Regions from separate parts of the Alteromonas gilva genome, predicted to be linked through region 1. Evidence: predicted binding sites of a transcription regulator. Region 1 holds the regulator's gene; each other region holds the start of a gene.
What was found. Region 1 encodes sigma-54, which starts transcription at its own class of promoters, with help from an activator protein. Its sites were predicted from a motif close to GTTGGCACGNNNNTNGNNT; they were not measured.

Region 1 (5,701 bases):
TATTTAATTTGCTGGCGGTGCTTGGCATGCCCGGGCTGATTTCTCCCGGACTACTCGATGTGAATGCCGCTGAGCGAGACTCGCTGGTGATGCTCGGACTCACTTTATTGCTGTTACTATTTAGCTTTAATTTCCGTGGTACACGGTGTATCAATCGCGTGGAAGCAACCATTTTGGTGGCGTGTTTCCTTGCTTATCAGTACTGGTTATTTGCCTGATGAAACCACAACAACCCACTTCTTTTATCGCCTCAGCCCAGCGCGTAGTGAATATTGAGCTCGCCGCTATCGCTGCGCTGAATGACAAATTTGATGATAACTTCACCCAGGCGTGTAATTTATTACTCAACTGCGAAGGCAAGGTCGTGGTATGCGGCATGGGTAAATCCGGTCATGTGGGCAATAAAATCGCCGCAACCCTGGCCAGTACCGGTACGCCGGCTTTTTTTATGCATCCGGGAGAAGCCAATCATGGCGATCTGGGGATGCTGGGCAAAAAAGATATTCTGCTGGCGATCTCTAATTCTGGTGAAACGGTGGAGCTACTTAACTTGCTGCCGGTGGTAAAACGCCTCAATGTACCTGTAATAGCCATGACCAATCGCATTAACAGTACTCTGGGTAAACATGCCGACGTGGTGCTTGATATTGGTGTCGAACAGGAAGCCTGTTCACTCGGCTTAGCGCCGACAACCAGCACCACAGTGACTCTGGTGTTAGGAGATGCACTGGCGGTAGCCTTGCTGGATGCCAACGGATTTACCTCAGATGATTTTGCGTTGTCCCATCCGGGCGGCAGCTTGGGCCGCAAACTGCTGCTTACGGTGGCCGATATCATGCTTAGGGGCGATGAAATCCCCTTAATACATGAACACGCGACGGTTTCTGATGCTTTACTGGAGATATCCAAAAAAGGGCTTGGACTTACTGGTATAGTAAACCAGCAGGGTGAATTATCCGGCGTCTTCAGCGACGGAGACTTACGCCGTTTACTCGACGCCAGAGTCGATATCCATGGGACCCGCGTTCATGACGTTATGACCCGCGGCTGTAAAACCTCGCGGCAGGAAGATTTAGCTGTTGCCGCATTAAACCTCATGGAAAATCATAAAATCAGTGCACTGTTAGTAGTCGATGACAAGATGCACCCTGTAGGGGCCTTTAATATGCATATGCTACTCAAAGCCGGAGTACTGTAATGACGACCGTCACAACCCTGTACGATGTATTACCAGAAAGCTTGTATAACCAACTGCGCAACATTGCGTTGCTGGTGTGTGATGTCGACGGGGTTTTTTCCGACGGTCGGATTTACCTGGGTAATCAGGGCGAAGAACTAAAAGCATTTCATACCCGAGACGGATACGGCGTTAAAGCGCTGGTAAACAGCGGCATTGACGTGGCCGTGATCACCGGACGCCGTTCGCAAATTGTTGCCGAACGTATGCAAGCTCTCAAGGTTAAACATATTATTCAGGGTGAGGAAAACAAAGCCGACGCTTTGGCAGCCCTGCTCAACACTCTGCAGTTAACGCCGGCGCAAGTTGCAGCGGTAGGTGATGATATGCCTGACACCGGTATGTATGCGCACAGTGCAGTGAACATTGCCGTAAAGGATGCACATCCAGCCGTGTTACAGCAGGCCAACTGGATTACCACTCAACGCGGCGGGTTTGGCGCAGTGCGTGAAATTTGCGATACCCTGCTACAAGCTAACGATGCGCTGGACGGCATACAGGGAAGCAGTGTATGAGTAGACTCGGTCTCATTATTGCTGGCTTATTTATTCTTGCGGCATCGCTCTACTTACCGACATTTTTAACCGAAGAGCCGGTTGTATTGCCCGATCAGGACGTGTTAGCGCTGTCGCCGACGTATAAGGCGCGCAATCTCACAACCACATTATTTAATGAGGAAGGACTGCGTATCCATCAGGTATTTTCTTCATCTATGGAAAACTACGAACAATTGGGTTTTATATTGTTCCAAAAGCCGCAGTATACTGTTTATCAGGATGCTGACGAGCCGCCCTGGCAGGTCGTCGCGGCAGAAGGCACCTTGTATGACAATAATGTGATTCAACTCGAAAAGAACGTTGATATTGTCAGTCAAAATCCGGCTGATTTTGTTCAGCGGGTCACCACGGACTACCTGGAAATCGATTTGGATACCCAAACCATGGTGTCAGAGGCCAGCGTAGAAATATCCGGCCCTAACTTCATCATATTAAGTAACGGGTTACGCGCTAACCTGAAACATAAAACTTATGAGTTAAATGATCATGTGCAAACGACTTATCAACCTGCTAACTAGTGCATTATTAGTGCTTTCACCTGCACTGGTGCTAGCCAAACAATCAGACTTTTCGCAAAACTTAGAAGTGAAATCAGAATCGCAATTTATGGACGGCAAACTTAAGAAAACCGTTCTGGTTGATAATGTCCAAATTACTCAGGGTACGTTAAACATTCGCGCCGATCGGCTCGAAATTGAGGGTGAGCAAGGCAAAGGTAAAGAAATATTCATTGCCACAGGACGTCCGGCGTATTACAGCCAGCAACTGGATGATGGCAAAGTGGTGGAAGCTGAGGCGTTTGAAATACGCTATGAAGTAGCAAATCGAACTATCTCACTCACAGGACAGGCAAAGCTGAATCAAAATGCCCGTACCATGACCGCTGAATCGATTACCTACGATATGGAAAAAGAACAGTTTAAGGCTACCGGGTCTGACGATGGTGACGGCCGCGTTACCACGATTTACAGTATGGAACCCGATGACAGTGCGGCCAAAAAAACCGACAATGATGAACAGGATGACGATAACGAATGACCACCCTGACCGCCAAACATTTAGCCAAGTCGTATAAAAGTCGTCAGGTAGTTCGCGACGTTAGCGTTGAGGTATCGACCGGGCAGATTGTGGGCTTGCTGGGGCCTAATGGCGCCGGTAAAACCACCACCTTTTACATGATCGTGGGCTTGGTACCGCTGGATAAAGGCGACATTCGCATTGATGACATGGATTTAACCCGTCAGCCCATGCATGAGCGCGCCCGTCACGGCATAGGCTACCTGCCTCAGGAAGCGTCCATATTCCGCAAGTTAAGTGTTTTTGATAATATTATGGCGATATTACAAACACGCAAAGGCCTGAGTTCGGAACAGCGATTAAATGAAGCCAATGCCCTACTTGATGAATTCAATATTAACCATATACGTAATAGTACCGGCATGAGTTTGTCAGGTGGTGAGCGCCGTCGCGTTGAGATTGCCCGGGCACTGGCAGCGAACCCCAAATTTATTTTGCTGGATGAACCCTTTGCGGGTGTTGACCCAATTTCGGTTAATGATATAAAGAAGATAATTCAACATCTTCGTGACCGTGGGATCGGCATTTTGATTACCGACCACAACGTCAGGGAAACCCTGGATGTTTGTGAGATGGCTTATATTGTCAGCCAGGGAGAACTGATTGCTCAGGGTAGCGCAGAACAGGTGTTGAGCAATCAAAAAGTGAAGGATGTATACCTGGGTGAGCAATTCAGGCTATAGTTAGGGACAGGCTGCCAAACAATAACGTGACAACCACCATTGTCCATTTCAATAACAAGCAAGGCGTTAAGAATAGAAGTAGATGAAACCATCTTTACAGCTTAAATTTAGTCAACAACTCACTATGACGCCACAGTTGCAGCAGGCCATTAAACTGCTGCAGCTTTCTACACTGGATCTTCAGCAAGAAATTCAGGAAGCGCTGGATGCTAATCCTCTGCTTGAAATCGAGGACAACAGCGACAACGATATCGTCGAGACCAGTAAACTCGATGCTGAAGCTGATGCAGCGGCAACTGCCACCAGCGATAATAATTTAGACTCCAACGAAGCGCTGGAAAAAAACGAACTGCCTGACGAGCTGCCTATCGACAGTACCTGGGATGAATATTATTCAGCATCGTCGGCACCGGCACCTGGCCCTTCCTCGTCAGACGACGATCAGGTTTTTCAGGGCGAAACCACCGATGACATCCAGGCTCATTTATTGTGGCAAATGCGCCTGACGCCATTCAGTGAAATCGACCGTGCTATTGCTATCGCGATTATTGATTCGATAGATGAGTCAGGATATTTAACCGTTTCAGTTGAAGATATTCTCAACAGCGTCAATACTGATGATATGGAAGAGCCCGTTGAGGAAGACGAAGTTGAATGTGTCCTTAAGCGCATTCAGATGTTTGACCCCATCGGCTCCGGTTCACGTACCCCGCAGGAGTGTCTACTGGTTCAGCTTAAACAATTTGCGCCGGATACGCCTTGGCTAAACGAAGCAAAAACATTGATAGAAGATTACGCCGATCTGTTGAGCAGCAAGGACTACCGCACACTCATGCGTAAGTCGCGGCTCAAAGAAGATGATCTGCGAGAAGCCATGCGTTTGCTACAAACACTTAATCCGCGTCCTGGCAGTGCGTTGATTACCCAGGAACCTGAGTATGTCATTCCTGATGTCTCGGTTAGCAAGAAAAAGGGCCGCTGGGTGGTAGAACTCAACCCGGATAGTCTGCCTAAACTGAGCGTTAATCAACAGTATGCGGCAATGAGTCGTCAGTCGAGAAATAGCGCTGACTCACAGTTTATCCGCTCGCACATGCAAGAGGCTAAATGGTTCATAAAGAGCCTGGAGTCACGCAACGACACACTGCTTAAAGTTGCTAACTGTATTGTGCAGCAACAAATGGGCTTCTTTGAGCATGGCCCTGAAATGATGAAACCAATGGTGCTCAATGACGTAGCTGAAATGGTTGATATGCATGAATCAACCATATCACGGGTGACCACGCAGAAATATATGCATACCCCACGCGGTATTTTTGAGCTTAAATACTTTTTCTCAAGTCACGTAGCGACTGAATCGGGCGGCGAATGCTCATCTACCGCTATTCGTGCGTTAATAAAAAAATTGGTTGCTGCGGAAAAACCCAGCAAACCTTTAAGCGACAGTAAAATTGCCCAATTGTTGGCTGATCAAGGTATTAAAGTTGCTCGGCGAACAATAGCAAAATACCGGGAATCACTTTCGATTCCACCGTCTAACCAACGCAAGAGCCTTATCTAGGCAGAAATATAAGGAAGACGAACTATGCAAATTAATCTTACAGGTCATCACGTTGAGATTACCGATTCTTTGCGTAACTATGTTGATACTAAATTTAGCAAACTGGAGCGTCATTTTGACCACATTTCAAATGTCCATGTGATATTGAATGTGGAAAAACTGAATCAAAAAGCTGAGGCCACCATGCATTTAAGCGGTGCTGAAGTATTTGCGTCGTCAGAAAACTTAGATATGTATGCAGCGATCGACGCTATGGTAGACAAGCTTGATCGTCAGGTCATTAAGCATAAGGAAAAGCTCAAAAAGCACTAGGCCCCTAACCCTATGAATATAGAAGCCTTAGTTAGCCTGGATCGCACTGAATGTGCGGTCCAGTGCAACAGTAAAAAACGCATACTCGAAATTATTAGCACAATTGCTGCACAAGCCAATCCGGAAATCCAAAAGGACGAGGCCCTCACAGCGCTGTTGGCTCGCGAAAAAATGGGCAGCACGGGCATCGGCAATGGCATTGCACTGCCACACGGACGGCTGGCCGGCCTTTCAGAAATTACCGCCGTTGTGGTAACCACCAAACCGTCTATTG
Region 2 (5,701 bases), on a different contig from region 1:
CATGCAGGCGTTTTATGGCCAGTCAGAAGCACTGCATGCCGGTAACCTGGCCAAACAGCTGGCCCCGTTATTGGGCAGTTACGCTGAACTGTTTTTTGCGGTGGGTATTTTTGCTGCCGGTTTAACCAGCACGATTACCGCACCACTGGCCGCGGCTTATGCGGTATGTGGCGCTTTGAATAAACCGGCGGATTTAACCAGTGGCTGGTTTAAAGCGATATGGTTGAGCATTATTGTTATTGGTGTACTGGTGACGCTTAGCGGTATTAAGCCACTCATGGCAATCTTATTTGCTCAGGCTGCAAATGGCTTGCTTTTGCCGGTGATAGCGCTGCTGCTATTATATATGATGAACACGCACCGCCAGCTTGGTCGGCTTAAAAACAATTGGCCTACAAACATTGTTGGCATTGCAGTGGTTGTTCTGATTGCCTGGCTTAGCTGGCAAAAATTCAGTTAAGCCTTGCGCCAACGCGTCGCGCAGTGCGGCGCACAATAGCCGCACAAGAGGCGTAACAGCGCGGTATTACAATGCTGCGGGCAAGCCTGCCTGTCCACAGCATTGCTTTAGCCCGTTACTGACTGAGCCGGTCAAGAATGTCGGTGAGCATGGCGCGGCTACAGCCAAAGTTTATGCGGAAAAACGCCGGCGCGCCAAAGTCGCGACCCGGTGAAGGTCCGACGCCCCTTTCTTCACACCATTTTTGTACATCGCTGACGCCCAGGCCAGAGGCATCGACCCAGGCCAGGAAGGTGGCCGCCGAGGGCACAACCCTGAGCCCGTCAATGGCATTGATGCGTTCTATCAGATAGTCGCGATTACTGCGCAAATACGTGATTTGTTCTGCCAACCAGTCATCGCAACGGGTAAATGCAGCAGCTGTTGCCACCAGCCCCATGACATTTGCCCAGGGCACAATCCCTGCTGCCGCCTGAATAAACTGACGACGCATGGTTGCATCCGGTATTATCGCAAAGGAAGTTCCCAGGCCTGCAACGTTAAAGGTTTTACTGGCTGCCATAAGCGTTACACTGCGCTCGGCAAGCTGCTCAACCCGGCCCGCGGGAATATGTTTAGCGTGTTCATCCAAAATCAGATCGCAGTGAATTTCATCAGAGCACAGCGCAACATTATGGCGCACGCAAATGTCACTGATTTTGTCTATCTCGGCCTGACTCATTACCGAGCCAACCGGGTTCATAGGGTTACACAATATCATCAGACTGCATGCCGGGTCGGCTGCAGCTGTCTCCAGTGCATCGAAGTCGATGGTCCAACGTTCACCCTCGAGTATTGTCGGGATATCCACCCTTTCACACTGGTTTAGGCCAGGCGCCGCTAACAATGGCGGATAATTAGGCGATTGCACTAACACTTTATCGCCCGCTTTAGCGTATGCTTTTATCGCCACATTAAACGCAGGCACAACCCCTGGGTTCCAGACAATCCAGTCGCTGTTAACAGTCCAGTCATGCTTGTCTTTCAACCAGCGTTGAACGGCGGTGTTGGCCGGTTCATGCTGCGCTGGCAGTGAATAGCCCAGCACGCCATAGTCGGTTTGTTTGCGCAGCGCCTCCAGAATCGGCGCTGCACACTGATACTCGGTGTCGGCAACCCAGCAGGGAATGATATCTTCGCGGCCGGCGTATTTTTGCCACTTAAAAGACCAAAACTCACTGCGATCGGGGGTGCTATCAAATTGACTCAAAATAACTACCTTTTAAATTAACGCGGTTTTTACCGCTGCTTAAACGGTTGGCACTTGTTGCTTGATTAAACTTATCAGCTTTTTACGTATCACCGGTTTTACCAAATACGCCACTGCGCCAAGCTGCCTGGCCAGCAACTTTGTTTGTCGCGATTCGTACGCGGTCATAAACACAAAAGGGAACATCAGGCCATTACTGCGGCACTCCCTTAGCAAGGCCAGTCCGTCGAAATCCGGCATCACCATATCACTGATCACCAGGTCGAGTGAACCTATCGTTTGCTGCAACAAAAATTGTCGCGCCAGTGCGCTGTTGGAAAAGCTCACAACGTTACACTGAAGGTCAGACTCCAGAAAGTTAACGATAAGCTCCAAGGTGATCTCATCATCATCTATGACCACAATATTCAGTAGTGACATAACCTGCTCAGTAATAAGCTATCTAAGACGATTTTAATAGAAAAAAGGCCGGTTGTGTTAACAACCGGCCTTTTTACTTGAACAATTCAACGTTTCACTGGCAAGCAGCGAATTACTTCGGCGCGCGTGATGCCCGCTTACGATCGTTCTCAGTCAGTAGCTTCTTACGAATACGAATGCTCTGTGGGGTAACTTCTACCAGTTCATCGTCATCAATAAACTCAAGCGCCTGCTCGAGTGACATTCTGATTGGTGGTACCAGTGTTTGTGCTTCATCGGTACCTGACGCGCGAACGTTAGTCAGCTGCTTACCTTTCAGCGCATTAACAGTCAGGTCGTTGTCGCGGCTGTGAATACCGATAACCATACCTTCGTACACTTCAACACCATGGCCGATAAACAAACGACCACGCTCTTGCAGGTTAAACAGCGCGTTAGTCAGGGCTTTACCGTTCGCATTGGCAATCAGCACACCGTTTTTACGTTTGCCGATAATACCGCCTTTATGCGGGCCGTAATGATCAAATGAGTGGTACAGCAAACCTGAGCCTGAGGTCAAGGTCATGAACTCAGTCTGGAAACCAATCAAACCACGACTCGGGATCACGAAGTCGATACGCACACGGCCTTTACCGTCTGGCGACATGTCGGTCATCTCGGCTTTACGCAAACCAAGTTGTTCCATAATTGAACCCTGATGTTGCTCTTCACAGTCAACGGTCAGTGTTTCAAAGGGTTCAAAGGTTTGGCCGTTCTCTTCTTTTAAGATAACTTCCGGACGGGATACCGCCAGTTCGTAACCTTCACGACGCATGTTTTCAATCAGAATACCTAAGTGCAGTTCACCACGGCCCGACACGCGGAATTTGTCCGGATCGGCGGTTTCTTCTACACGCAGTGCAACGTTATGCACTAATTCGTCCTGTAAACGTTCGAGGATGTTACGTGAGGTAACGTACTTACCTTCTTTACCTGCAAAAGGTGACGTATTAACCTGGAAGGTCATGGTTACGGTCGGCTCGTCGACACTCAGTGGCGGCAACGCTTCAACGTTGTTTACATCACAGATGGTGTCAGAGATTTTAAGCTCGCCAAGGCCAGAGATAGCGATAATGTCGCCTGCATTAGCCTTTTCAACTTCATGGCGCTGCAAACCGAGGTAGCCATACACCAGACCGACTTTACCGTTGCGTTTTTTGCCATCAGCACCAACGATAGTGACCTGCTGGTTAAGCTTAACGCTACCACGCTTGATACGGCCAACACCGATTACACCAACGTAAGAGTTGTAATCGAGCTGCGAAATTTGCATTTGGAAGCCACCGTCGATGTCTGCATCTGGTGGTGAAACCTGATCCACGATCATCTGGAACAATGGCGTCATATCCTCACCACTCTGATCAGCGTCCAGTGACGCCCAACCATTCAGAGCCGACGCATAAACCACCTGAAAATCCAGTTGGTCGTCGGTGGCGCCGAGGTTGTCGAACAAATCAAATACCTGATCCATTACCCAATCAGGGCGGGCACCAGGCTTGTCGATTTTGTTGATAACAACAATAGGTTTCAGGCCTTGCGCAAACGCTTTTTGCGTTACAAAGCGGGTTTGTGGCATTGGACCTTCCTGCGCATCAACAAGCAGCAGTACAGAATCAGCCATTGACATGACCCGCTCTACCTCACCGCCAAAGTCGGCGTGCCCGGGCGTGTCCACGATGTTGATTCGGTAGTCATTCCAGTTAATAGCCGTGTTTTTGGCTAGTATGGTAATACCACGTTCTTTCTCAATATCGTTAGAGTCCATCACGCGCTCTTGTGCTTCGCCCCTGGTCTCAAGGGTACCAGACTGCTGCAGCAGCTTATCTACCAGGGTAGTTTTACCATGGTCAACGTGCGCGATGATCGCGATATTTCTTAGCTTATTAATGTCAGTTACATTCATTGATAGTCAACCCGCAGAGCGCTTTAACGCCTTAGCCAATGGGCTAAAGCAGGCAGGCCCTGCAATTTTCTCGTACAGATAAAAGGAAATGAGCGCGGATTGTACAGAAATTCGAATGACTTTGCGCAGGTTTTTTAGGTTTAAATAAAAAATTAATCGGTTGATTAGGACTCACTACGGTGGAAGAATAGCCTAAGGCAACACAGGGCGCCTTAATCATGATAATGCACCATAATAATACACAAAATCACCATAACAGTGCAAAGTCAGGTTTTTATAATAACGACAACTCGGAATTCTGTGCTGTTCAGCCGTCACAAGTAGCTGGCATGAATATCGCTTAGAATTTTAACCTGATGGGTCGAACACCGATCCACAATTTTCGAAACAACCTGGAGGACACGATGTCAATTGAGAAGGCATTAGAACTAATTAAATCAAGCGAAGCAAAGTTTGTTGATCTTCGCTTTACTGATACCAAGGGTAAAGAGCAGCACGTTTCAATTCCTGTTTCTTGTGTCGATGACGATTTCTTTGAAGAAGGAAAAATGTTCGATGGTTCATCAATTGCTGGCTGGAAAGGAATTAACGAATCAGACATGATCCTGATGCCAGATCCTTCCACTGCAGTAGTTGACCCGTTTGCTGAAGAAACACAGGTTAACATCCGCTGTGATATCGTAGAACCTTCAACCATGGAAGGCTACGATCGTGATCCTCGCTCTATCGCTCGTCGCGCAGAAGAGTATCTGAAATCTACCGGTATTGGTGACACTGTTCTATTTGGTCCTGAGCCAGAGTTTTTCCTGTTTGACGACATCAAATTCCACACTGATATGTCAGGCTCAATGTACAAGATTGATGCTGCTGAAGCGAAGTGGAACTCAAATGCCGACTACGAAGGCGGCAACATGGGTCACCGTCCTGGTGTGAAAGGCGGGTACTTCCCGGTTCCACCAGTAGACTCAGCGCATGACATTCGTGCTGCAATGTGTCTGGTAATGGAAGAGATGGGCCTGGTAATTGAAGCGCATCACCACGAAGTTGCCACTGCCGGTCAAAACGAAATTGCTTGCCAGTTCAACACCATGGTTGAAAAGGCCGACGAAATTCAAATTTACAAGTATGTTGTGCACAACGTTGCTCACGCCTACGGCCAAACAGCAACCTTTATGCCTAAGCCTCTGGTTGGCGACAATGGCTCTGGTATGCATTGCCACCAATCTATCGGTAAAGATGGCAAAAACATCTTTGCGGGTGACAAGTATGCAGGCCTGTCTGAAGAAGCGCTGTACTACATTGGCGGTATCATCAAGCACGCGCGTGCAATCAATGCATTTACCAACGCTTCTACTAACTCTTACAAGCGTTTGGTTCCTGGCTTTGAAGCGCCGGTTATGCTGGCATACTCAGCCCGTAACCGTTCTGCATCAATCCGTATTCCATACGTAACCAGCGATAAAGCTCGTCGTATCGAGGTTCGTTTCCCTGACCCAACAGCTAACCCTTACCTGGCGTTTACCGCTATGTTGATGGCCGGCCTTGACGGGATCAAAAACAAAATCCACCCTGGTGATGCAGCGGATAAAGACTTGTACGACTTACCAGCAGAAGAAGCACTGGCAATTCC
Region 3 (5,701 bases), 440 kb from region 1:
TGATGCGTATCGGGAATTAGCTGAACAAGTCTATGGACAACGTATTAATGGTCAACAGTCACTGGCGAATATGGTGCTCAACAACACCCAGTTGCAGACCTCTGTAGAGGGCGTTATTCGTGGTGCTAGAGTAGTGAAGTCTTATCCGGTAGGGGAGGACACCTACGCTACTGAACTGTCGTTAGATATGGCAGAGGTTTACGATATTTATTTAGCCACCACACGTCCGCAACGCATCAAAACCGTCAACTACTACTAACCAATAACGTTAGATATGGTGTTAATCGACACCTCTCAGGGCAGTGATCGAACATGTTTTATCACTGCCTTGATGCCCTTGTTTGTGGCTCGCAGCGCCCGGCGTCAGTAAAATATCAATGCGTGCCCACGCTGGAACAAACGCGCTGCCGGGTCAATTATCACGCCGCCATAAAAATTGCGCCCGACCCTGGAATTTTTTTGACAGCGGGTAATTCGTTACTATTCTTAGATCGTTTCAGACGCGTATCGTTTTATAACGCCGCTATCTTCGGGAGACACTCATTACTATCTTCGGTAAAACGCCGCTGTTTACTGCCTTTTCAGTGACCTTGCTGGTCTTTTCGTCATTTGTCTGGGCGAAGGAAACACTCACATACGATGCCAGCGGCTCAGGCGCCTGGTATCCTTATTCTATTGTAAAGGATGATGGCACGGTGGAGGGAGTCTTACCTGATGTGGTGGACTATGTGCTCAATGCTGCCGGTCTTGAAGGCCAGCAAGTGAATTTTCCAGCTAAACGCACTCAACGCATATTTGATAGTGGCCTGATAGACTTTGACTTTACCAGCCCAGCCTGGTTACCGGCAGACAAAGATACAACAGGTTTCACGTTTTCTGATCCCATCATGCCGATCCGGGAGCATATTATCTATCTTAAAGGCACCACGCTGCCAAGCGGGATTTTAACCGAGCAACAGAGAAACAAGCCCAACATCGGAGTGGTTCGCGGCTACCTGTTTCATGATGAGCATATGTTCCATCGTGTAGACTTCAGATCGGAAAAAGAGATTGTTCAGGCACTGTTATTCAACCGCATTAGATGGGGAATTAGCGGCGATCTGACCGCGCTATACTGGGCCAGGGAACTTGGGGCTAAATTGACGTTAGGTCCTGTTCATTCCGATGCACAACTGCATATTCGAATACAAAAAGACAAAGCCTATTTGTTGCCAAGGATAAACGACGCTATCAGCATGCTAAAACAGTCGGGGAGGCTGCAACAAATATTGGATCGTTATAGCACCAAGGCTGTTGCTGAGCTGGCTCCCGATACCTCTGCAAAACACTAAGCCGCTATCTGGCGTCGGTTTAAGCTGGCTAACTAAGAGCTATTAAGGTTTGTCGGGTTTTTGGGGCTGGCTGCGCAGGTGCGTCAGCTACGCTATCGGTTCAATAAGTCTTTGAGGGCATCATAAAGTGAAAGTAAGCGTTACCGTGGAATAGAAAATATAATCTTGCAGCTATAGGTAGCGGCGGTTATCAGGCACTGACACCCTTGCCAGAGAATCCACCTTTCTTTTTACCGGCTTTATCGTAAGTGAGCGATTCTTTGGCGCGCACTTCCATCATCAGGTTGCGTAAATGACCCAGGCGCAGCTGGCCCTGTTCAACAGCAATTTGATTCACATCAGTACAGTACTGACATTCGCTGAGTAATTCTTTTGCCTGTGCAATTTGCTCTTCATAGGTTTCCGGCAGCGGGCCCTGTTGTTGCAATGCCAGTAACTGCGGATTAATCGCGTCGTCGATTTGCTGAATCGCTGTCAGTAATAACTCTTTTTCATTCAACAGTGTCATTAATGCTTCTGCATCGCGAGAACTAATCAGGTGCAGCTCTTTATCTAACATGCCTTTCAGCGATGTCAGGTTATTGACCTGTTGATCGAGTTGCTTACTTAGTGTGTTATCCATAGTTTCCACTTAGCGATACCGTGCCTTATCGGTCAGGACTTCATACCAAATATTTCAGACTCCAGTCGGGCGATTTTTTTCGCCAGTGACTGCGGGTCAACTTTATACTCACCGCTTTGAATCGCTTTTTTAAGCTTATCAACTTTTTCCTGATTGACCGGTACATCTGCGCTTTTCTTTTGAACCTGGTTCAATTGCTGCGCTGACTGTGTTAACGATACCGAATCCTGACGCGGGGCAGTACTCGCCTGCGCAGCTGATGCCGCTGCTTGCTGTGCCGCCGTCTGATTTGATTTAACCTGTTGCTGACTGTTGACCTTGTTGTTGTCAACTGGCGCTTTAGGTAAACCATTGTTTACATTATTAATTGCCATAGTTAAATTCCACTACCTTTTAAACCTCAGTAATTATATCGGCTATCGGTAGATTTTCTTTAGGCCTTAATGAGATTATTTTCAAACAAACTGCATCTATTTCCTTAGCAGATTATCACAGACTTACAACAACTTCCTGGGTACTGGCTACTTTTGCAATAATTGATTTATTAGAGCTACTGTTAACCACCTCGATCACATCGCCTATAACGCCGTCCTGGCGTGCGATCCCAGACGTTTTGACCTCCATTGTGCCAGCCTGTGCACTGATGGTTATTCTATCACCTTTGCAAATAAAGCATAGCATGTTGCTCTGCACTGGCTGCCCCTCTCGTACGCGATATTTAAGCCGCGCACCGGTGACATCTTCCAGGGTCGTAAAGGGAGTGTGACGTAAGCGTTTAATATCGACTTCTGCCAGTGTCAGATGATCGTCCGATAAAACAGTGTCAGGACTTATCATACTTGCTGTGACGACAATTGTGCGCGTGCGAGTGACTTTTGCGCTGGTGAATAAATACCAGTCGTTGCTGTCACAGCTGACCCTGACATTAAGATAACTCAAATGCAGTGTGGCGGGGTCGACGTCGTAACTAAACGGCACATTACACTCAGGTATGTTAATCCGGCTATCAACAGGTGTAACGTCGATGGTTAAATTGTCGCTTAAATCATTACTTTGGTCACCAGCAAGTTGTTGATTTAAAAAATCAGCTACACTTAGCGTCAGACGCTCTTGAGCGGTCATGGAGTTTTGTTGGGCAATCGAGTCAAAGTGAGCTAAGGTGATACCTGTAGTCAATATGAAAGCCAAACGTGTAGGCAATAGTAATGTTTTCAATATTTTCATGTTCAGATGTTGTCATTTTGACTATTATTAAACACATATCAGCATGTTTCGCCGATCTGGTTAACGGGTGTCGGAAAGTTGACACCCGTTTTGATGGTAGTTGAACACGCAAACTCTGTGCCTATATTGAAATATTGAGGTGATGTATGTCTGGAATTTTAGATTCGGTTAATCAGCGAACACAGTTAGTAGGTCAAAACCGGCTGGAGTTGTTGCTGTTCCGTCTTAACGGTCGGCAACGTTTTGGGATTAACGTTTTTAAAGTTCGTGAAGTGCTACAGTGCCCGGCGTTAACGTCGATGCCGAAACTCAATCCACTGGTGCGTGGTGTGGCGCATATTCGCGGCCAGACGATCTCGGTTATTGATCTGAGTATGGCAACCGGGGGACGTCGCATAGAAGACTTAAAAACCGCCTTTATTGTTATTGCAGAGTATAACCGGTCGGTACAAGGATTTCTGGTTGGTGCAGTTGAACGTATTATCAATACCAACTGGGATGCCATTATGCCGCCGCCGCAGGGAACAGGCAGGGCAAGCTACCTGACTGCGGTTACAGAGGTTGAGGGAGAGTTGGTAGAAATTCTCGATGTTGAGAAAATTCTCAACGAAATATCGCCGTTGAATACCGAGGTAAGCGAAGCGGTTGCATCAACGCTGAATACTGAAAAGTATAAAGACAAAATCATTTTTATTGCCGATGACTCGTCGGTTGCGCGCAATCAGGTTAAACGTGCGCTGACGACCCTTGGTCTGGAAATCGAAATGGCCAAGAACGGCTTGGAAGCGCTGAAGCGTTTAAAAGAAATCGCAGCGGAGACCGGCGATGTAACCGATAAAGTTGGCGTTTTGGTGTCGGACATTGAAATGCCCGAAATGGATGGGTATACGCTAACCGCTGAAATTAAAAATACCCCGGAACTACAAAAATTGCATGTGGTTTTACATACATCACTGAGCGGTGTATTTAACCAGGCAATGGTGAAAAAGGTCGGCGCAGACGACTTTATTGCAAAGTTCCATCCCGATGAACTGGCTTCGGCGGTACAAAAGTGGTTGGGGCCGGATGAGTAATATAACGGAGCATCACAGGGTTGATTAATAAGGATGTGTCACCGGACGTTTACCGTCAATTCCGGGACTTTCTTGAGCGACAATGCGGCATTGTGCTTGGTGATAATAAGCAGTATTTGGTACGCAGTCGTCTCGGTGGTCTGCTGCACGAGCGTCAGTATAAGAGTATCGATGAGTTATTGAGCCAGTCGATATCGGGACGTGACCGAACGTTGCTGCAGCAGGTGATAGACGCCATGACGACCAATGAAACACTCTGGTTTCGTGACGGCTATCCCTTTGAGCTTCTGATCAAGCAACTGTTACCTGAGCATGCCAGCCGCCAGCGGCGTTTACGCATCTGGAGTGCTGCCTGTTCGTCCGGACAAGAGCCCTATTCCATTGCCATGTCAGTATTGGAGTATCAGCGTCAAAACCCCAGTGCAGCGTCATTGTCGGTAGAGATCCTGGCGACTGACTTATCGAGTAATATGCTCAAGCGATGCGAACAAGGCACCTATGATGAACTGTCCCTGGCGCGTGGGCTTTCAGCTGAGCGTCGTCAGCGCTATTTTAACCCCCATACCGATGGCTTACTGCAAATAAAGCCAGAAGTACGTCGTATGGTGAATTTCCGAAGTATTAACCTGCTGCACAGTTATTCTTCGCTAGGTAAGTTTGATATTGTGTTTTGCCGCAATGTATTGATTTACTTTTCGACAGAACTGAAACAAAAAATACTGCAACAAATTGCCGCTCAATTGAATCCAGGCGGCATTCTATTCCTCGGCGCCTCAGAATCTGTCGCCTCTGCGGCCGATTGTTACCGCATGGTCAAATGCAACCCAGGCTTGTATTACGCCAAAAAAGACTAGCAAAAACATATGCTTGAGAAGTCTTTTGAATCAAAAATAGCATCTTACAGCTAATTGGCACTTCACTTGCTTCTTCTCTTGTCGTTAGAGGAGAAGTCGCATGGCAATAAATTTAGATAAGTTGACAGGTTTCCATAAGAATGCGCTGCAGGTGCGCGCAGATAAAATGGAAGTCATATCAGGCAACCTGGCGAATGCAAATACACCTGGCTACAAAGCAAGGGGTATTGATTTCCAGCAAGCCATGGCGAGAGCTCAACATTCTTCCGGACAGTCGATGACGCGAACTCACGATAAACACCTGAGCGGGACAATAGTTTCCGCAACGGAAATCGGCTTTCGTATTCCATCGCAGCCAGACACCGGCGACGGTAATACCGTTGAAGTTCAACGCGAACGTAACCAATTTTTAGATACAGGTATGCGCTATCAGGCCACGCTGCAGTTTTTGACTGGCAAAATTAAAGGCATGAAGAAAGCGATAAGCGGAGGTCAGGGTCAATGAGTTTATTTGATGTTATGTCTATTTCAGCGTCGGGTATGCATGCAGAAAGCGTACGTTTGAATACGACTGCGAGTAATATCGCCAACGCCAAC
Region 4 (5,701 bases), 1.6 Mb from region 1:
CTTTGGAAATAGACATCCCAAAAACGATAGATACTACTGCGACTTTGAACCAAAATGTCATCTGTATTTTTATAATTATCTGTTTATATCATATTAACCATAGCATAAAAATTGTGCAACAAAGCATGCTAGTGTGTGAGCAGTTTTTTTTAACGCGCCGATCGTTTCATCTTTGGCATCAGCGATGCGGCCCCTTGCATGTGGGCCTCTCGGTGTCATGCCTGCAAGGGTTATCGTCAGCATTTACTGCAAGCTATTGGTAGGTGATTGAGCTGGGTGCTTAGCCTGCAACCATTAATTTATCTCAGATATTGCTGCAAATCCGACAATTCTATTTGCCAGCCCTGAGTGTTGAGTTGCTGCTGTTTTAGCGCCGCAAAGCCAGATTCGGTCATAGTGAGACGAGTGCCGGTGGTGGTTTTAGTCAGTTGCCATTCGACCAGTGTCGATGTGGCATGGTTGAAGGCTTGCTCTGGCTCTTGCATCCAGCGCCAGGCAAAGTAAGAAAAGGGCCTGATAGTTTCGATTTTCATGGCTATTTTACCTGCGCATTCATTTTCCCACTCAAAAAAGCCTGCGGCACCTTCTTTAAGCTCATAGGTAGCGTGGGAGCCGAACCATTTAACAACTTCAGCGGGCTCGGTAACAGCGTGCCACACTCGCTCTACAGGTAGGGGGAACTCCAGTGTTCGGGTGATCGCATCAATCGTCTTTTTCATTAGTCTCTCCAAGGTAATCATCGAGGTGTTGTAGTCGTTGCTCCCAACGCTCGGCGAAAGGGGTCAGCCACTGCATTAACTTATCTACCGGCTTGGGTTCAAGCTGATGAATTTTCTCTTTACCAATAAAATCGGCACGCACGATTTTGGCACTGATCAAGCGATTTAGGTGCTTGGTTAACGCTTGCCTGCTGATAGCTAAGCCTACACCCAGTTGCTTTATAGATTGCGGGCCATCACGATGCAGCCGCTCAATAATGGTTCGGCGAGTCGGGTCTGAAAGTGCTTTAAAAATATCCATTCGATAATAATGAGCAACCATTAGGTTGCATGTCAAGGCCTGACAATATCTTATTGCGGGCGATAGTTGCGGCCCCGGTGCCGTGGATCGAAGATGGTGTCTCTATCTGTAAAAGGGAGCGGGTAAGCAGCGGCGCTTATTTTACTTTTGGGCAGCCCGTACGCTGTGTGACAGAGATCAGGCGCTGGCAGGTAGTCCAGTAGGTAATAATATCGGCAGGTGTCACTGGCAGGTAAAACCGGCTGGTATCAGCCTACTTTATTAACAACGCGTTGGGCTAATTCGGCAATTCGAATATTTTGTTCCATGGCGGCAGACTGTAGTTTTTTATAGGCCTGTTGCTCGTTGAGTTTGCCTTGTTGCATGAGCAGTAGCTTAGCACGGTCGATGACTTTTTGTTCATTCAGGGCTTGTTTGGCGGCATTCAACTCGCTGGCCATATCCTGAATGTTTTTTGCCTGGCCACGGATGAGGTCATAAAAGGATTTATGCGCCGTTAACGCCGAGGTTTCTATTAATTCTTCCTCCTGGTGGTCTGCGCCGCGAAGCCCCTGTACCGTTGAATCATAGAGCATAGTAATGGGGGCATCCGCATGCGGCGGGCTGTTATTCAATGAGGCGACTAACTGCTCATGGTTACGATGTTCCTCCTCGGCCTGATTAATGCGCAAGGTTGCCTGCTCGGTTAAACGCTGAGTCAGGTGCTCCTCGATATCCTGCATGGCATCAATACGCAGAGTGGCAATGTCGTACCAAATCTCACTGAGCTCGGTAGCGCACTGATCGCCTTCAGCCAGGCTGCAAATCATCTTGCGCAGTCGCTCAATATGGACGGTTTGTTCACTGTTTTGCAGCGCCTGCCACATTTGTAGCTCTTCGGCGTCGGCGAAATTGCTGAATGTTTCAAAGCACTGGTTTTGTGAATCGGTAAGGGCAGAAATACGATCGCAGAGTGAGTGATCAAACTGACTTTCGGAAAAGCCAATCGCTCCCCAAGCCCGCTCCTGTCCGGCATATTCTTTTCCCTGCATAAAATTGAACAGCGCTACCAAAAGGCGCGTCATCGCCGGGTCGCTGGCAACATCGGCCGCTTCAAACACCACATCCAGCAGGCCAGCTACCAAGCGGCAATAGGCTTTGGTCGACTCAAGGGGCGTAAGCTGGTGGTCGGCAATTTTGCTGCGCAGATTGGGCAGATGATCCATACCTTGCAGGGCAAAAGTAATGCAACTGAGTAAACGCATCGACTGACCATTGTCATGCTTACCAAGATACAGCGACTTCAGCAGGCTACGCAGATCCTGTTCGCTTTCTTCGCTGGCGGTGACTTGACTGGCCAGGTTGTTGGCAAAACGTTCACCTTTTGAGCCAAGAAACACATTGCTCATTCCCCGTTCACGTTGCAACTGATGAATCATGTCTTTGACGGCTCGCACGGTTCTGCAGTTCGACGACAGGTGATGGAGAGCCTGAATTTCCTGTTGCTTTGCAGACAATAAGAAGCGTTTGGTTATATCGCTGTGTTTGGCCATGTTATTGCTCGTTGATAGCGTTATATAAAGCTAAGCAAGAGCCATTCCTTACAAGGTGAAAAAAGGCATAATTCCTGTTTTGGCGGATAGTTTGGCGGTTTTATACGCGTTTTGGGGTTAGGTGATGCGTTTAATCGCCCATTTTTTAAGCTGAACTGACTGATCTAAAGAATTTCATTTGCCCTTTAATGGGGATTTTGCGCCATTTTGGTTCGTTGTTTTTGTCGGGTGTTGTTCACAAACGGTTCAGAGATACCAAGGTTTGATTTTAAGTTGTTGTAAAATATGTATTTTATTTTATTTTGTTATTTTGGCACTGGTCTTGTATAAGTTATTACAGCAAACCTTGACTGGTTTTTACAAACGATATTCGGATAAAGGCGTCCGCAACTCATTCCCCCGGGAGTGAGTGCGGACGTTTTTTTTTGCCTGAAATAAAGTTTGCAAAGTGTTTGTGGGTAATTTTTTGAAAATACAATTAGGTGATTAAATATGGCGTATTTACTTCCTTCTGAATTTGCAACCAAGATGGTTGATGCGGGCGAATCCAAAATTTACATGTCTACCCGCGATACATTAATCCGTGCTTTTATGGCGGGTGCAATCCTGGCATTGGCAGCAGTCTTTGCAATTACCATTGCAGTGCAAACCGGGGTGTTCCTGATAGGGGCAATTTTATTCCCGGTGGGTTTTTGTATGTTATACCTGATGGGCTTTGATTTGCTCACCGGTGTATTCGTGCTAACCCCGTTGGCATGGCTGGCTAAACGTCCCGGAGTAACCTGGCCGCAGATACTGCGTAACTGGGGACTGGTGTTTCTGGGTAATTTTGGTGGTGCACTGACCGTGGCGTTTATGATGTCATTCGTTTTTACCATGGGCTACAACATCGATGGCGGTGCCATCGCGACCAAGGTTGCCGGTATTGGTGAAGCGCGTACCTTAGGCTATGCCGAACATGGCGTGGCCGGTTGGTTTACTATATTTGTTCGCGGTATGCTGTGTAACTGGATGGTGTCGCTGGGGGTTGTTGGTGCAATGATCTCGACCCACGTCAGTGGCAAGGTGCTGGCCATGTGGATGCCAATCATGCTCTTCTTCTTTATGGGTTTTGAGCACTCGGTGGTTAATATGTTCCTGTTCCCGTTTGGCTTAATCATGGGCGGTGAGTTTTCTATCATGGATTATTTCATCTGGAACGAAATCCCGACTGCGCTGGGTAATTTAGTGGGTGGTCTGGCATTTACCGGTTTAACCATTTATTCAACCCATGCCCGCACGGCGCCTAAGCGTGTAATTCCAACCGGCGGCAGCAACAAAACAGTGGCTGCGGCAAAAGTACATGACAAAGTGTAATTTATGTTAAAAGTGCGCCGGGGAGAGTTCTCCGGCAAGGGAATCAAGTCGATAAATCAGGACTGCCACAACGTGGCAGTGCCTGATTTTTCGCGTTTGGGCACGCGGGGAATTGTCGCGGCAGTAGCAGACGGTATTAGTAGCAGTCAGGTCAGTCAGTACGCCAGCGAGCTGGCGGTAAACCACTTTGTGCGCGATTACCTGAAAACCTGTGACGTATGGTCGCCGGCCCGGGCGGCTGAACTGGTGCTGCGCACCGTGAATACAGAGCTGTATGTTAAAACACAGGAAAGTCCCCACTATGAAAATCCCGACAAAGGCTACGTATGCACGTTCAGCGCGCTGATTTTGCACCAACAGCAAGCGGTGTTGTTACATTGCGGTGACAGCCGGATTTATCGTATCCGTCATGGCGAGGTCACCTTGTGTACCCGTGATCATCGGCAATCGGGCGAGGGAGGGCGCTCATATTTAAGCAATGCATTGGGCATTCGGCCAAACCTTGATGTTGATATCAGTACCCTTGATCTTAAGGCGGGCGATACCTTTGTGTTGATGACCGACGGCATCGCCGAGACACTTGCTCCCAAGGCCTGGCAGGCTTTGCTCAACGACTATCATGCTGACCTGGATGACTGCGCTGAACACATCGCCAGAGCGGCGCTAGACGGCGGCTGTGATGATAACCTTACCGTGGTGTTGCTGGAAGTGACGTCAACCGTTGGGGCATCGACAACAAACTATACAGAAGCGGGTTTTTTACCTTTTATTGCGCTGCCAAAGCCTGGTGATGATGTCGATGAATGGCAAATTCAGCGGCCGCTATACAGCAGTGAAAGAAGTTTGGTTTTCATGGCTGTGCACCGTGAGAGTCAGCATACCGGGGTGTTAAAAATGCCGGCCACATCGATGCAGGCTAATACCGGTTTCCTCGATGAAATGGTCAAAGAAGAATGGATCGGCAACCGGGTAACCCATACCAATGTGTTAAACAGCTACCAGCACACTTTTACCCGCAGTGGCTTTTACACGGTGATGGCGCATTTTCCCGGCAGTAGTCTGCGCCAGTGGTATGATGATAACGGCCCTGCCACACTGGCGCAGGTGCGTGACTGGACTACCCAGGTGATTAACGGTTTAACGGCTATGCACCGCCAGGGCATACTGCACCAGGACATTCGCCCTGAAAATATCATTGTTAATGACTCAGGTGTGCTGACAATTATTGATCTGGGGGCGGCCAGCATCGCCGGGCATAACTTTTTGCAAAGTGATGCCGAGCTGTTTATTCCCGGCGATTTACTGTTTAGTGCACCGGAGTATTTTGCCGGGCTGTGGCCAGATGAACGTGCCGATCAGTTTTCACTGGCCGTGCTTGTTTACCACCTGCTCAGCGGTGAATACCCCTACAACACCAATGTGGCCAGGCAATCCAATTATGCCGGTTTACTTAAATTACGTTATACCAGTTTGCTCCAGCGAAACGTCAATGTGCCGTTGTGGGTGGATGCTGCGCTGAAACGCGCCTGTCATCCTCAGGCAGCGAAGCGCTATCCGAGTTTATCGGAGTTTCTTTACGATTTGCACCACCCGAATCCGGCCTACCGGGGCGGTGTGCCGTTGATTGAACGCAATCCGGTGCGCGTGTGGCAGGGGATCTCGGCGGTGTTGATGGTATTGTTGATGGTCGTCGTCGTTTTGCATTACGGGTAAATCAATGCACCAAAAGCATTCGTTTTGCTTATTTTTGGTGCGTTGTGATCCGTGTTGCTGCCAAAAGTCAAAGCTAACTC

Region 2: the regulator sigma-54 is predicted to act here: its motif matches at 4,395-4,413, upstream of glnA (glutamate--ammonia ligase).
Region 3: the regulator sigma-54 is predicted to act here: its motif matches at 3,284-3,302, upstream of flgA (flagellar basal body P-ring formation chaperone FlgA).
Region 4: the regulator sigma-54 is predicted to act here: its motif matches at 2,862-2,880, upstream of OIK42_RS11960 (formate/nitrite transporter family protein).

What each region holds. Positions count from the first base shown of each region.
Region 1 is NZ_JAQQXP010000001.1:1,063,574-1,069,274, reverse strand. Features, by position in the region: gene OIK42_RS04735 (calcium/sodium antiporter) at 1-218, shown strand, start outside; gene OIK42_RS04730 (KpsF/GutQ family sugar-phosphate isomerase) at 218-1,198, shown strand; gene kdsC (3-deoxy-manno-octulosonate-8-phosphatase KdsC) at 1,198-1,752, shown strand; gene lptC (LPS export ABC transporter periplasmic protein LptC) at 1,749-2,312, shown strand; gene lptA (lipopolysaccharide transport periplasmic protein LptA) at 2,281-2,832, shown strand; gene lptB (LPS export ABC transporter ATP-binding protein) at 2,829-3,554, shown strand; gene OIK42_RS04705 (RNA polymerase factor sigma-54) at 3,637-5,115, shown strand; gene hpf (ribosome hibernation promoting factor) at 5,140-5,427, shown strand; gene ptsN (PTS IIA-like nitrogen regulatory protein PtsN) at 5,440-5,701, shown strand, end outside.
Region 2 is NZ_JAQQXP010000003.1:230,697-236,397, reverse strand. Features, by position in the region: gene OIK42_RS17390 (Nramp family divalent metal transporter) at 1-460, shown strand, start outside; gene OIK42_RS17385 (MalY/PatB family protein) at 576-1,712, opposite strand; gene OIK42_RS17380 (response regulator) at 1,749-2,129, opposite strand; gene typA (translational GTPase TypA) at 2,242-4,071, opposite strand; gene glnA (glutamate--ammonia ligase) at 4,476-5,701, shown strand, end outside.
Region 3 is NZ_JAQQXP010000001.1:1,501,640-1,507,340, forward strand. Features, by position in the region: gene OIK42_RS06580 (LPP20 family lipoprotein) at 1-259, shown strand, start outside; gene OIK42_RS06585 (substrate-binding periplasmic protein) at 585-1,331, shown strand; gene flgN (flagellar export chaperone FlgN) at 1,522-1,953, opposite strand; gene flgM (flagellar biosynthesis anti-sigma factor FlgM) at 1,986-2,327, opposite strand; gene flgA (flagellar basal body P-ring formation chaperone FlgA) at 2,443-3,129, opposite strand; gene OIK42_RS06605 (chemotaxis protein CheV) at 3,324-4,250, shown strand; gene OIK42_RS06610 (CheR family methyltransferase) at 4,271-5,104, shown strand; gene flgB (flagellar basal body rod protein FlgB) at 5,205-5,609, shown strand; gene flgC (flagellar basal body rod protein FlgC) at 5,606-5,701, shown strand, end outside.
Region 4 is NZ_JAQQXP010000001.1:2,698,054-2,703,754, reverse strand. Features, by position in the region: gene OIK42_RS11980 (substrate-binding periplasmic protein) at 1-61, opposite strand, end outside; gene OIK42_RS11975 (SRPBCC domain-containing protein) at 300-719, opposite strand; gene OIK42_RS11970 (ArsR/SmtB family transcription factor) at 703-1,020, opposite strand; gene OIK42_RS11965 (nitrate regulatory protein) at 1,269-2,552, opposite strand; gene OIK42_RS11960 (formate/nitrite transporter family protein) at 3,045-3,908, shown strand; gene OIK42_RS11955 (bifunctional protein-serine/threonine kinase/phosphatase) at 3,912-5,621, shown strand.